One region of the Mesorhizobium sp. M0587 genome, then DNA from elsewhere that is predicted to be linked to it. Evidence: riboswitches for the same ligand, from Rfam matches in the RefSeq annotation. Region 1 holds a riboswitch; the other holds the start of a gene.

Evidence for each region. A riboswitch is a leader RNA that binds a small molecule or an ion and turns the genes downstream of it on or off. The one in region 1 is predicted to bind S-adenosylmethionine.
Region 2: another riboswitch for S-adenosylmethionine. It lies ahead of metX (homoserine O-acetyltransferase MetX); the one in region 1 lies ahead of NKI49_RS23465 (O-succinylhomoserine sulfhydrylase).

The regions. Positions count from the first base shown of each region.
Region 1 is NZ_JAMYQP010000029.1:75,322-80,573, reverse strand. Features, by position in the region: gene NKI49_RS23475 (ABC transporter substrate-binding protein) at 1-668, opposite strand, end outside; gene NKI49_RS23470 (2'-deoxycytidine 5'-triphosphate deaminase) at 769-1,863, opposite strand; SAM riboswitch at 2,004-2,081, shown strand; gene NKI49_RS23465 (O-succinylhomoserine sulfhydrylase) at 2,138-3,328, shown strand; gene NKI49_RS23460 (ceramide glucosyltransferase) at 3,359-4,510, opposite strand; gene apaG (Co2+/Mg2+ efflux facilitator ApaG/CorD) at 4,741-5,133, shown strand.
Region 2 is NZ_JAMYQP010000017.1:34,177-39,428, reverse strand. Features, by position in the region: gene NKI49_RS17160 (sugar kinase) at 1-856, shown strand, start outside; gene NKI49_RS17155 (prephenate/arogenate dehydrogenase family protein) at 971-1,906, opposite strand; gene hisC (histidinol-phosphate transaminase) at 1,913-3,022, opposite strand; SAM riboswitch at 3,158-3,235, shown strand; gene metX (homoserine O-acetyltransferase MetX) at 3,341-4,507, shown strand; gene metW (methionine biosynthesis protein MetW) at 4,566-5,180, shown strand; gene NKI49_RS17135 (DUF1330 domain-containing protein) at 5,190-5,252, opposite strand, start outside.

The DNA of each region.
Region 1 (5,252 bases):
TCCAGGCGCACGGCGATGCCGGCTTCGGTCTCCGTGCCCTTGACGTCGCCGACCATCTTGCAGCAGCCGTCGCTCGCCTTCTTCATCCAGTCCATCAGCACGAACTTGTCCGAGAGGACGGCGTCGAGGCGGCCGTTCTGGAGATCGGTGATCGCCTCTTCCTGGGTCGGGTAGAGCTTCGCCTCGGCGCCTGCCTTGCCATAGACGTCCTGGGCGTAGTTGGCCTGTGTTGTCGAAGCCTGTGCGCCGACCGTCTTACCGGCGAGTGCCGCCGGTTCGGTCGAGGCGATGTCGCTGTTCTTCAGGGCGACGAGCGAGAGCGGTGTCGTATAGTATTTGTGGGTAAAGGCGACCTGCTTCTTGCGCTCCTCGGTGATGCTCATCGAGGCGATGATGGCATCGAACTTCTTGGCCTGCAGGGCGGGAATGATGCCGTCCCAGTCCTGCGTGACGATTTCGCACTCGACCTTCATCTGCACGCACAGGGCGTTTGCGATGTCGATATCGAAGCCGACGACCTTGCCGTCCGACGTGATGGTGTTGAACGGCGGATAGGCGCCCTCGGTGCCGATCTTGATTTTTTCCGCCGCCTCGGCCGACAGCGAGCCGGCACCGAGCGCCAGCATGGCGGCCGCCGCCCCCGACAGGATCCATTTCGAAATCTGCATCTTCTTGTTCCCCTTGAGTGCCGTCATGTCGAGGCCGGCAACGGCAGCCAAGCATGGCCCGCCATGACAGGCAAGTATTTTGCCTGACTGGAATCGACGTTCAGCGCGCGGCGCGAAAATGCTTCGACAATTTCAGGCCCTGCGCCTGGTAGTTGGAGCCGAGATCGGTGCCATAGAGCGCCTGTGGCCGTTTCAGCATGTGTTCGTAGACCAGCCGGCCGACGATCTGGCCATGATCGAGAATGAACGGCACTTCATGGCTGCGCACTTCGAGCACCGCCCGGCTGCCGGTACCGCCAGCCGCCGAGTGACCGAAGCCTGGATCGAAGAAACCGGCGTAGTGAACGCGAAACTCGCCGACCAATGGATCGAAGGGTGTCATCTCAGCGGCGTAAAGCGGGGGCACATGCACCGCCTCCTGGCTGACCAGGATGTAGAACTCGTCCGGGTCGAGCACCAATTCGCCGGCGCCGCTCTTGTGGATCGGCTCCCAGAAATCGACGACCTCCTGTGCTGCGCGCTTGTCGACGTCGACGAGGCCGGTGTGATGCTTGCCGCGATAGCCGACCAGCCCGCTTTGATCGCCTTTGAGGTCGATCGACAGCGCGATGCCGCCGCCGGAGATGTTCGGCGGCTCGGTGGCGACAAGCATCTCGGCGCGATGCAACTCGCTCAGTTCGGCCTCCGACAAGAGCGCGTTGCCGGTGCGGAAGCGTATCTGCGACAGGCGCGAGCCAGTGCGCGCAACGATCGGGAAGGTGCGCGGGCTGACTTCGAGGTACAGCGGGCCATGGTAGCCGGCGGCGATCTTGTCGAACTCGTGGCCGCGGTCGGTCATGACACGGGTGAAGATGTCTAGCCGTCCGGTCGAGCTCTTCGGATTGGCCGAGGCGGAAATCTTCGCCGGCAGCGCCAGGGTTTCGAGCAGGGGCACGATATAGACGCAGCCGGTTTCCAGCACGGCGCCGTCGGCGAGGCTGATCTCGTGCAGCTTCAACCGGTCGAGTTTTTCCGACACCTTGTGGTTGGGCCCGGGCAGGAAAGAAGCGCGCACCCGCCAGGCCTTGTCGCCAAGCCTCAGATCGAGGCTGGCCGGCTGGATCTGGTCGGCATCGAGCGCGCGCGGCGACTTCAGCGCGCCGGACTGGAACAGCGCCGAAATGTCCTGATCGGGAAGAATGCCTGTCTGCCGCAAAGGCCGCCTGCTCCAAGACCGGGCGATTTCTTGTCGCAGATCCCTGCCGCAAAACCGTGGAACGCTTCTGCCGAACCTGCTTGGTACAACTCTCTTAATGAAGCCGACAATTGACGCAAGCGTGGCGCGGGTCTAAAGGGTCGTTATCCCGTGGTGATTTGGCCGGTCGGCTTGCAGCCACGTTAAACAAGTCGCTAAAGGACCGTCGGGCCGCGAGGCCGTATGGACCGGTTGCGACTTTCGCGGCCGGTTTTTTTGTGTCTGGAACAAAACAATGAGCACCAAGAAGCGTAACTGGAAACCTCAGACCGCACTCGTGCACGGCGGAACCCTGCGTTCCGGCTTCGGCGAAACCTCCGAGGCGATGTACCTGACCCAAGGTTATGTCTATGAAACGGCGCAGGCCGCCGAAGCTCGCTTCAAGGGCGAGGAACCGGGCTTCATCTATTCGCGCTACGCCAATCCGACCGTCGACATGTTCGAGAAGCGCATGTGCGCGCTGGAAGGCGCGGAGGATGCACGCGCCACGGCCTCCGGCATGGCGGCGGTGACGGCGGCGCTCCTGTGCAGCGCCAAGGCTGGCGACCACATCGTGGCGGCGCGCGCGCTGTTCGGCTCCTGCCGCTGGGTGGTCGAGACGCTGGCACCGCGGTACGGCATCGAGGCCACGCTGGTCGACGGCACCGACATCGCCAACTGGGAAAAGGCGGTCAGGCCCAACACCAAGCTGTTCTTCCTGGAAAGCCCGACCAACCCGACGCTGGAAGTCGTCGACATCGCCGCCGTCGCCGCGCTTGCCAATTCGATCGGCGCGCGGCTTGTCGTCGACAATGTCTTTGCCACGCCCTTGCAGCAGAAGCCACTGCAGCTCGGCGCGCACATCGTCGTTTATTCGGCGACCAAACACATTGACGGCCAGGGCCGCTGTCTGGGCGGCGTGATCCTGTCGGACAAGAAGTGGATCGATGAGAATTTGCACGATTATTTCCGCCACACAGGTCCGAGCCTGTCCCCCTTCAATGCCTGGACGCTGTTGAAAGGCCTGGAGACGCTGCCCCTGCGCGTGCGCCAGCAGACGGAGAGCGCCGGCAAGATCGCCGATTTCCTGGCCGAGCAGCCGCAGATTGCCCGCGTCATCTATCCCGGCCGCGCCGACCATCCGCAGGCCGATATCGTCAGGAAGCAGATGTCGGGCGGCTCGACGCTGATCTGCCTCGAGGTCAAGGGCGGCAAGCAGGCGGCCTTCGCCTTGCAGAACGCGCTGGACATCGTGCTGATCTCCAACAATCTCGGCGACGCCAAGAGCCTGATCACCCATCCAGCGACAACGACGCACAAGAATTTGAGCGACGAGGCGCGGGCCGAACTCGGCATCGGGCCGGGTACGCTCAGGCTGTCGGTCGGCCTGGAAGATAGCGACGATCTTCTGGAAGACATCGCACAGGCGTTGAAGGCCGCAATATAGGATCGGCCCAGGTAGCGCGCCTGGCTGCCATCAGGCACTCGACGGCGTCTCTTCCAGTTCGGCGGCCTTGGTGCCAATGGTCATCGCGTTGCCGCGCCAGTCGACGGCGCCGCCAAGCCAGCCGCGCGCCCACATCCCCGGCACGATCATGTCGCGCATCATCATAGCCGCGATCATGCGCGGCGACAGGTGCCAGCCCTTGCCCCAAGCCAGGGCGCATTCCGGAAGATAGAAGGCCGCCAGCACGGCGACGAAGGTCAGCGGCAGGCTGAAACCGGCACTCGCCGCCGCTACCAGCGCAAGCACCAGCGGCACCGCGGCGCCGGTCAGGATTTCGGGCGCGAAGAAGAGCGGGAAGGTGACGCGGCGCAGTCGCGCCCAACGGGCCTGGCGCGACCAGATCTCGCCAAGCGTGCGCCGGCCGAGCGGCTGCTCGAACGGCGAGGAAACGAGATTGACGCGCAAGCCGAGGCCGTTCACCAGTTTGGTCGCGGCGGCGTCCTCGGCGATCTCAGCCGCCAGCGCGCGGATGCCGCCATTGGCGTCGAGCATCGGCTTGTTCCAGAGCATGCTCTTGCCCTGCGCGAAGCCAAGGCCGAGCGCCTCGCCGGCATATTGCCAGCGGGCCTGCAGCGTGTTGAGGAAGGCGCATTCGACATCGGCCCAGAACCCGTCGGGCCGGGAGCCGATCGGCGTCGAGCAGACAAGACCGGTTTCCGGCCCCCATGCCGCCAGCAGATGCTGGACGTAATCCCTCGGCATCAGCACGTTGGAATCGGCAAGGATAACCCAGTCGTGGCGCGCCGCCTCCCATCCCTTGACGCAATTGTTGAGCTTGGGATTGGCGCTGACGCGGTCATTGCCGATCAGCAAGCGGGCGGGCACGGCGGGAAAGCGGGCGGTGGCGGCGCGGATCAGTTTGACCACCGGATCGTCGGCATGGGCGACACAGAAGATCAGTTCGTAGCGTGGCCAGTCGAGCGAGAAAGCGCGTTGCAGCGTCTCGCGCGTAAACGGCTCGACGCCGCGCGAAGGCACGACGATCGACACCGGCATCGGCTTGCCGGTCGGCGGTGCCATGATGTGGCGTCGCCTCAGGCGCGAGGCGGCGAGCACGATGCTGGCGATGTTCAAGACAATGAGAGCAGTAGAAAGCGATGCGGCTATGAGAGCGAGTTCCATCGAGATCCGGTCACTCCACAAAAACCGGCCCGCGCAGGGCCGTTTTCGACAGTTCGACAGAGCGCCCGAGTCGCCCGGCGGTGGTTGGCGCACACCATCATTGTCATGTGTCACTTAAATGACATTGTTTGTCGGCACCTGCCCCCTCAGGGTTGGCGACAAAGGCCGCGCTCCGTTGACCGAACCGCGGAGAGCGCCGAAAGTTCCGCCTGGATTGTTTGGAGCCGCTCATGTATCGCGCCGTCACGCGCCAGATCGAAGTGCAGGTCAGGCCATTTTACCTCGAGGATCGCTCGGATCCTTCGGAGAACCGCTATGTCTGGGGCTACCACATAACGATCGACAACCAGTCGGACGAGTTCGTGCAACTGTTGTCGCGCTATTGGCACATCACCGACGGCACCGGCCGGGTCGAGGAGGTGCGCGGCCCCGGCGTGGTCGGCGATCAGCCCGAGCTCAATCCCGGCGACAGCTATCAATACACGTCCGGCTGCCCGCTCCCGACGCCGTCAGGTATCATGGTCGGGCACTACACGATGCGCAACAAGCGCGGGGAGACGTTCGACGTCGCCATCCCCGCTTTCTCGCTGGACCTGCCGGGCAAGCGGCGGACGGTGAATTAACGGTTGGCGAAGGCTCCGACGACAGCGTTTTTCTCCCGTCATTAACGGCGAGAAATGTCCGGCAGGACAATGAGAGGCAGCATCGGACTCGCGGGATCATCTCCAATGCACAACCGCGC
Region 2 (5,252 bases), on a different contig from region 1:
GCCCGCCAATCAGGGGAAGTTCATCGCCTCCGACGGCATCCAGATCGCCTCGGGCATGGCGACCAGTGCTGCCTGCGCCGCGCATCGGCTGGGAGCCGAAGTGTCGTTGTGGGCAAGCGCCGGCGATGATCTGGTTGGCGACCATCTGGTTGCCGCGATCGAGGCCGAGGGCGTCGATTGCACTCATGTCCGCCGCGTTCCTGGCGCCCGCTCGGCACTGGCCTCGATCCTGGTTGATGCGCAAGGCGAACGCATCATCGTGCCTTTCTACGACAGGCTCGCGCAGGCCGATCCCGAGGCTCTGCCGGTCGCCGATTTCTCCGCATTCGATGCCGTGCTGGTCGATGTCCGCTGGCCGGGTGCGGCTGCTCTTGCCCTGGAGGCGGCACGCGCCATCGGCCGGCCGGCGATCCTCGATGCCGACACCGCGCCGCGAGATGTGCTGGAGCAGCTGTTGCCGCGGGCATCGCACGTCGTGGCCTCCGAGCCGGCGGCGCGCATTCTGTGCGGTCAGCACCTCGATCCATCCCTGGCCTGCGAGGTGCTGGCCGGGCGCGCCGATGCATTTGTCGCGGTGACCGGCGGCGCGGCGGGAAGCTGGTGGTTCGATCGAACGGCGAGATCGTCCCGTCATGTCGCGGCGCCAAAAGTCGAGGCCGTCGACACGCTGGCCGCCGGGGACGTTTTTCACGGCGCCTTTGCCGTCGGGCTGGCGGAAGCCATGCCGGTGGAGCAGGCCCTGCGTTTTGCCAGTGCCGCCGCCGCGCTCAAATGCCTGCGCTTCGGCGGCAGGCTGGGCGCGCCAGACCGGACTGAGACGCTGGCGATGATGGAAAGCCACTGGCCAGCGAGCTAACGCATGTTGCGCAAAAGTGCGAAGCGGTTTTGCGATAACAACATGCATTAAAACAAGAACTTAAGCGCGTCGCATGAATCCGTTCAAACGCGACGCGCTTAAGGCGGGGAACACCTAGCTCTTTGCCGGATGCTCGACCGCCTGACGGCCGAAATCAGGCACGTCGATGTCCTGGCCGGCCTCGATGATCGAACGGCGTACGGCACGGGTGCGGGTGAACAGATCGAAGAGTTTTTCGCCGTCGCCCCAGCGGATTGCTCTTTGCAGGAACGCCAGGTCTTCCGAGAATCGCGCGAGCATTTCGAGGATGGCGTCCTTGTTGTGCAGGCATACATCCCGCCACATGGTCGGGTCGGATGCGGCGAGACGGGTGAAATCGCGAAAGCCGGAGGCGGAATACTTGATCACTTCCGTTTTGGTCACTGATTCCAGATCGTCGGCGGTGCCAACGATATTGTAGGCGATGATATGCGGCAGATGCGAGACGATGGCCAGCGTCATGTCGTGGTGCTGCGGGTCCATCGTGTCGATATTGGCGCCACAGCGGCGCCAGAATTCCGACAGCCTTTCCAGCGCATCCGGGTCGGTCTCGGGCAACGGCGTGAAGATGCACCAGCGATTGTCGAACAAATCGGCGAAACCGGCATCCGGACCGGATTTTTCCGTACCCGCCAGCGGATGGCCGGGAATGAAATGGACGCCTGCCGGCACGTAGGGCTGCATCTGCGCGATGACCGATGCCTTGGTCGAGCCGACATCGGTGAGGATCGCGCCTTGCTTCAGCTCCGGCGCGATTTCCGCCGCCACAGCGCCGGACGAGCCGACCGGCACAGACACGATGATCAGATCCGCGTCGCGGACCGCCTCTTTCGCATCGGTGGTGTAGGAGTTGCCAAGCTCAAGCTCCTTCGCCCGCGTCAGCGTCGCGGCGCTGCGGGTCGAGATGGCGACGTGGCGGGACAAACCCTCACGGCGGATGACGCGGGCCAACGACGAGCCGATCAGGCCGATGCCTACCAGCGCGATCTTTTCGAACATCGGTGATGTCATGGCGTTCTAGCTTTTCAGGAATGTAGTGAGTGCGGCGACAACGCCGCGATTGGCCTCTTCGGTACCGACGGTCATGCGCAGCGCGTTGGGAAAGCCATAGCCGGAAACGCGCCGCAATATATAGCCGCGCGCCGTCAGATAATCGTCCGCCGCGGCTGCCGAATGCCTCTGGTCGTCGGGAAAATGGATAAGAATGAAATTGCCGACGCTGGGCGTCACCCGCAATCCGAGCTTGGTCAATTCCTCGCTCAGCCATGCCAGCCAGGTCTCGTTGTGCGCGACGCTGCGCTCGACATGGGCGCGATCGCGGATCGCCGCGATACCGGCTTCGATCGCCGTCGCGTTGACGTTGAACGGGCCGCGCACCCGGTTGATCGCGTCGACGATGTGCATCGGCGCATACATCCAGCCGATCCGCGCGCCGCCAAGCCCGATCTTGGAGAAGGTGCGGGTCATCACCACGTTTTCGGCGCTGCCGACCAGTTCGATGCCGGCCTCATAATCGTTGCGGCGGACATATTCGGCGTAGGCGGCATCGAGCACCAGAAGCACGTTGCGCGGCAGGCCCGCATGCAGGCGACGCACTTCCTGGAACGGCACATAGGTGCCGGTCGGATTGTTGGGATTGGCGAGAAAGACGATCTTGGTGCGCGGCGTGACGGCGGCAAGCATCGCGTCGATGTCGGCTCGCTCGTCGGTCTCCTTGACCGCGACCGGCGTGGCGCCTGCCGACTGGACGTAGATCTTGTAGACCATGAAAGCATGTTCGGTGAAGATCGCCTCGTCGCCGGGCGAGAGATAGGTCTGCGCCAGCAGGCCGAGGATCTCGTCGGAACCGTTGGAACAGATGATGTTCTGCGCGTTGAGGCCATGCACCTCGGCGATCGCCTCGCGTAGCCGCCGGGCGGTGCCATCGGGATAGACGTCGAGCTTTCCGGCGACCTCGCGCGCGGCTTCGATCGCCTTTGGCGAGGGCCCGAGCGGGTTCTCGTTGGACGACAGCTTATACACCTTGACGACGCCGGCGGGCGCGGCACTTTTGCCCGGCACATAGGCAGCGATATCCATGATGCCCGCGCGCGGGGTTGGACGTGCCTTATCCGGTGTCTGGCTCATGTCGCAAAATCCGTCGAGAACGCTTCCGCAGGGAAGCCGCTGCGGAAATACAAGCCGTGACCGGCAATGTCGAGAGCTGGCAGTGAGGCCAGTCCTCGGCATTGACGGCAAGGCGGGCGAGTTCTAGAAGGGCAGCATCAGTTCCGTGGTGATTTGGCCGGTCGGCTTGCAGCCACGTTAAACAATTCGCTAAAGGGCCGTTTGCGTGGACGTAACCGGCTTTGTGAAGGCAATGCCGGTTTTTTGTTGTCCGCTGCCGGCCGGACGAACGCATCGGCGGCGATTTTCGCAAGGCAAGGTGCAGCAAGAGAGATGCGAATGGCCGCTCTGCGCGCTGGGAAGACCAACGAGGCCGACCAACCGTCGAGCCCGGTGTTGCGCTTTGGGGCGGACAAGCCACTGAAGCTGGACGCCGGCACGCTGCTGTCGCCATTCCAGATCGCCTATCAGACCTACGGCACGCTGAACGACGCCCGCTCCAATGCCATCCTGGTCTGCCACGCGCTGACCGGCGACCAGCACGTCGCCAGCACCAATCCGGTGACCGGCAAACCCGGCTGGTGGGAAGTGCTGATCGGCCCCGGCAAGATCATCGACACCAATCGCTTCTTCGTCATCTGCTCCAACGTCATCGGCGGCTGTCTTGGCTCCACCGGTCCGGCCTCGACCAATCCCGTCACCGGCAAACCCTACGGGCTCGACCTGCCGGTCATCACCATCCGCGACATGGTGCGCGCGCAGCAGATGCTGATCGACCATTTCGGCATCGAAAAACTGTTTTGCGTGCTCGGCGGCTCGATGGGCGGCATGCAGGTGCTGCAATGGGCGTCGAGCTATCCGGAGCGCGTCTTCTCGGCGCTGCCGATTGCCACTGGCGCCCGCCATTCCTCGCAGAACATCGCTTTCCACGAGGTCGGTAGGCAAGCCGTGATGGCCGACCCGGACTGGCATGCCGGCAAATATTTCGAACATGGCAAGCGCCCGGAAAAAGGGCTGGCGGTGGCGCGCATGGCCGCCCACATCACCTATCTTTCGGAAGCTGCCCTGCACCGCAAATTCGGCCGCAATTTGCAGGATCGCGAGGCGCTCACCTTCGGCTTCGACGCCGACTTCCAGATCGAAAGCTATCTGCGCCATCAAGGCATGACCTTCGTCGATCGTTTCGACGCCAACTCCTACCTCTATATGACGCGGTCGATGGACTATTTCGACCTCGCCGCCGACCATGGCGGCCTGTTGGCCGACGCCTTCGCCGGCACCAAGACCCGCTTCTGCCTGGTGTCCTTTACCTCGGATTGGCTGTTTCCGACCGAGGAGAGCCGCTCGATCGTGCATGCGCTCAACGCCGCCGGCGCATCGGTGTCCTTCGTCGAGATCGAGACCGATCGTGGCCATGACGCCTTCCTGCTCGACGAACCGGAACTGTTTGCCGCCATCAACGGCTTCATCGGCTCGGCCGCGAGGGCGAGAGGGCTAAGTCTATGATCCGGCAAAATCGGGCATCGTCCGGATTGGGAAAATGTGCCTGGCCAAGGAAAGAACCATGAGCGTCAACCGCGACCAGCGCGTCGACCTCGAAGTCGTCGCCAACCTCATCCCGCCGCGATCCCGCGTGCTCGATGTCGGCTCGGGCGATGGTTTGCTGCTCGAATTGCTGCAGGACACCAAGCAGGTCGACGGCCGCGGTCTTGAACTGTCGCAGCGCGGTGTCAACGAATGCGTGGCGCGCGGCCTCTCGGTCATTCAGGGAGATGCCGACAAGGACCTCCAATTCTATCCCGACAAGGGTTTTGATTTCGTCGTGCTGTCGCAGACCTTGCAGGCGACCCGCAATCCGAAACTGGTGCTCGACGAATTGCTCAGGATCGGCAACCGCGCCATCGTTTCCTTCCCCAATTTCGGGCATTGGCGGGTGCGCCTGTCGCTGTTCGTCAAGGGCCGCATGCCGGTGACCAAGGACCTGCCCTATTCCTGGTACGACACGCCCAACATCCATTTCTGCACCATCCGCGACTTCGTCAATCTGTGCGACGAGCTTGGCGCGACGGTGGAGAGGGCAACCGCGCTCGACGCCAACGGCCAGAAGATCGGCCTGTCGATGCCGTGGTGGTTCTGGAATTTCTTCGGCCAGCAGGCAGTGTTTTTGCTGAAGCGATAAAGCCTAGTCCTACTCCAGGATATCGGTGGCCTTGTGTGGATGTTCGACACCGTCGGCGAATACCACGTCAGC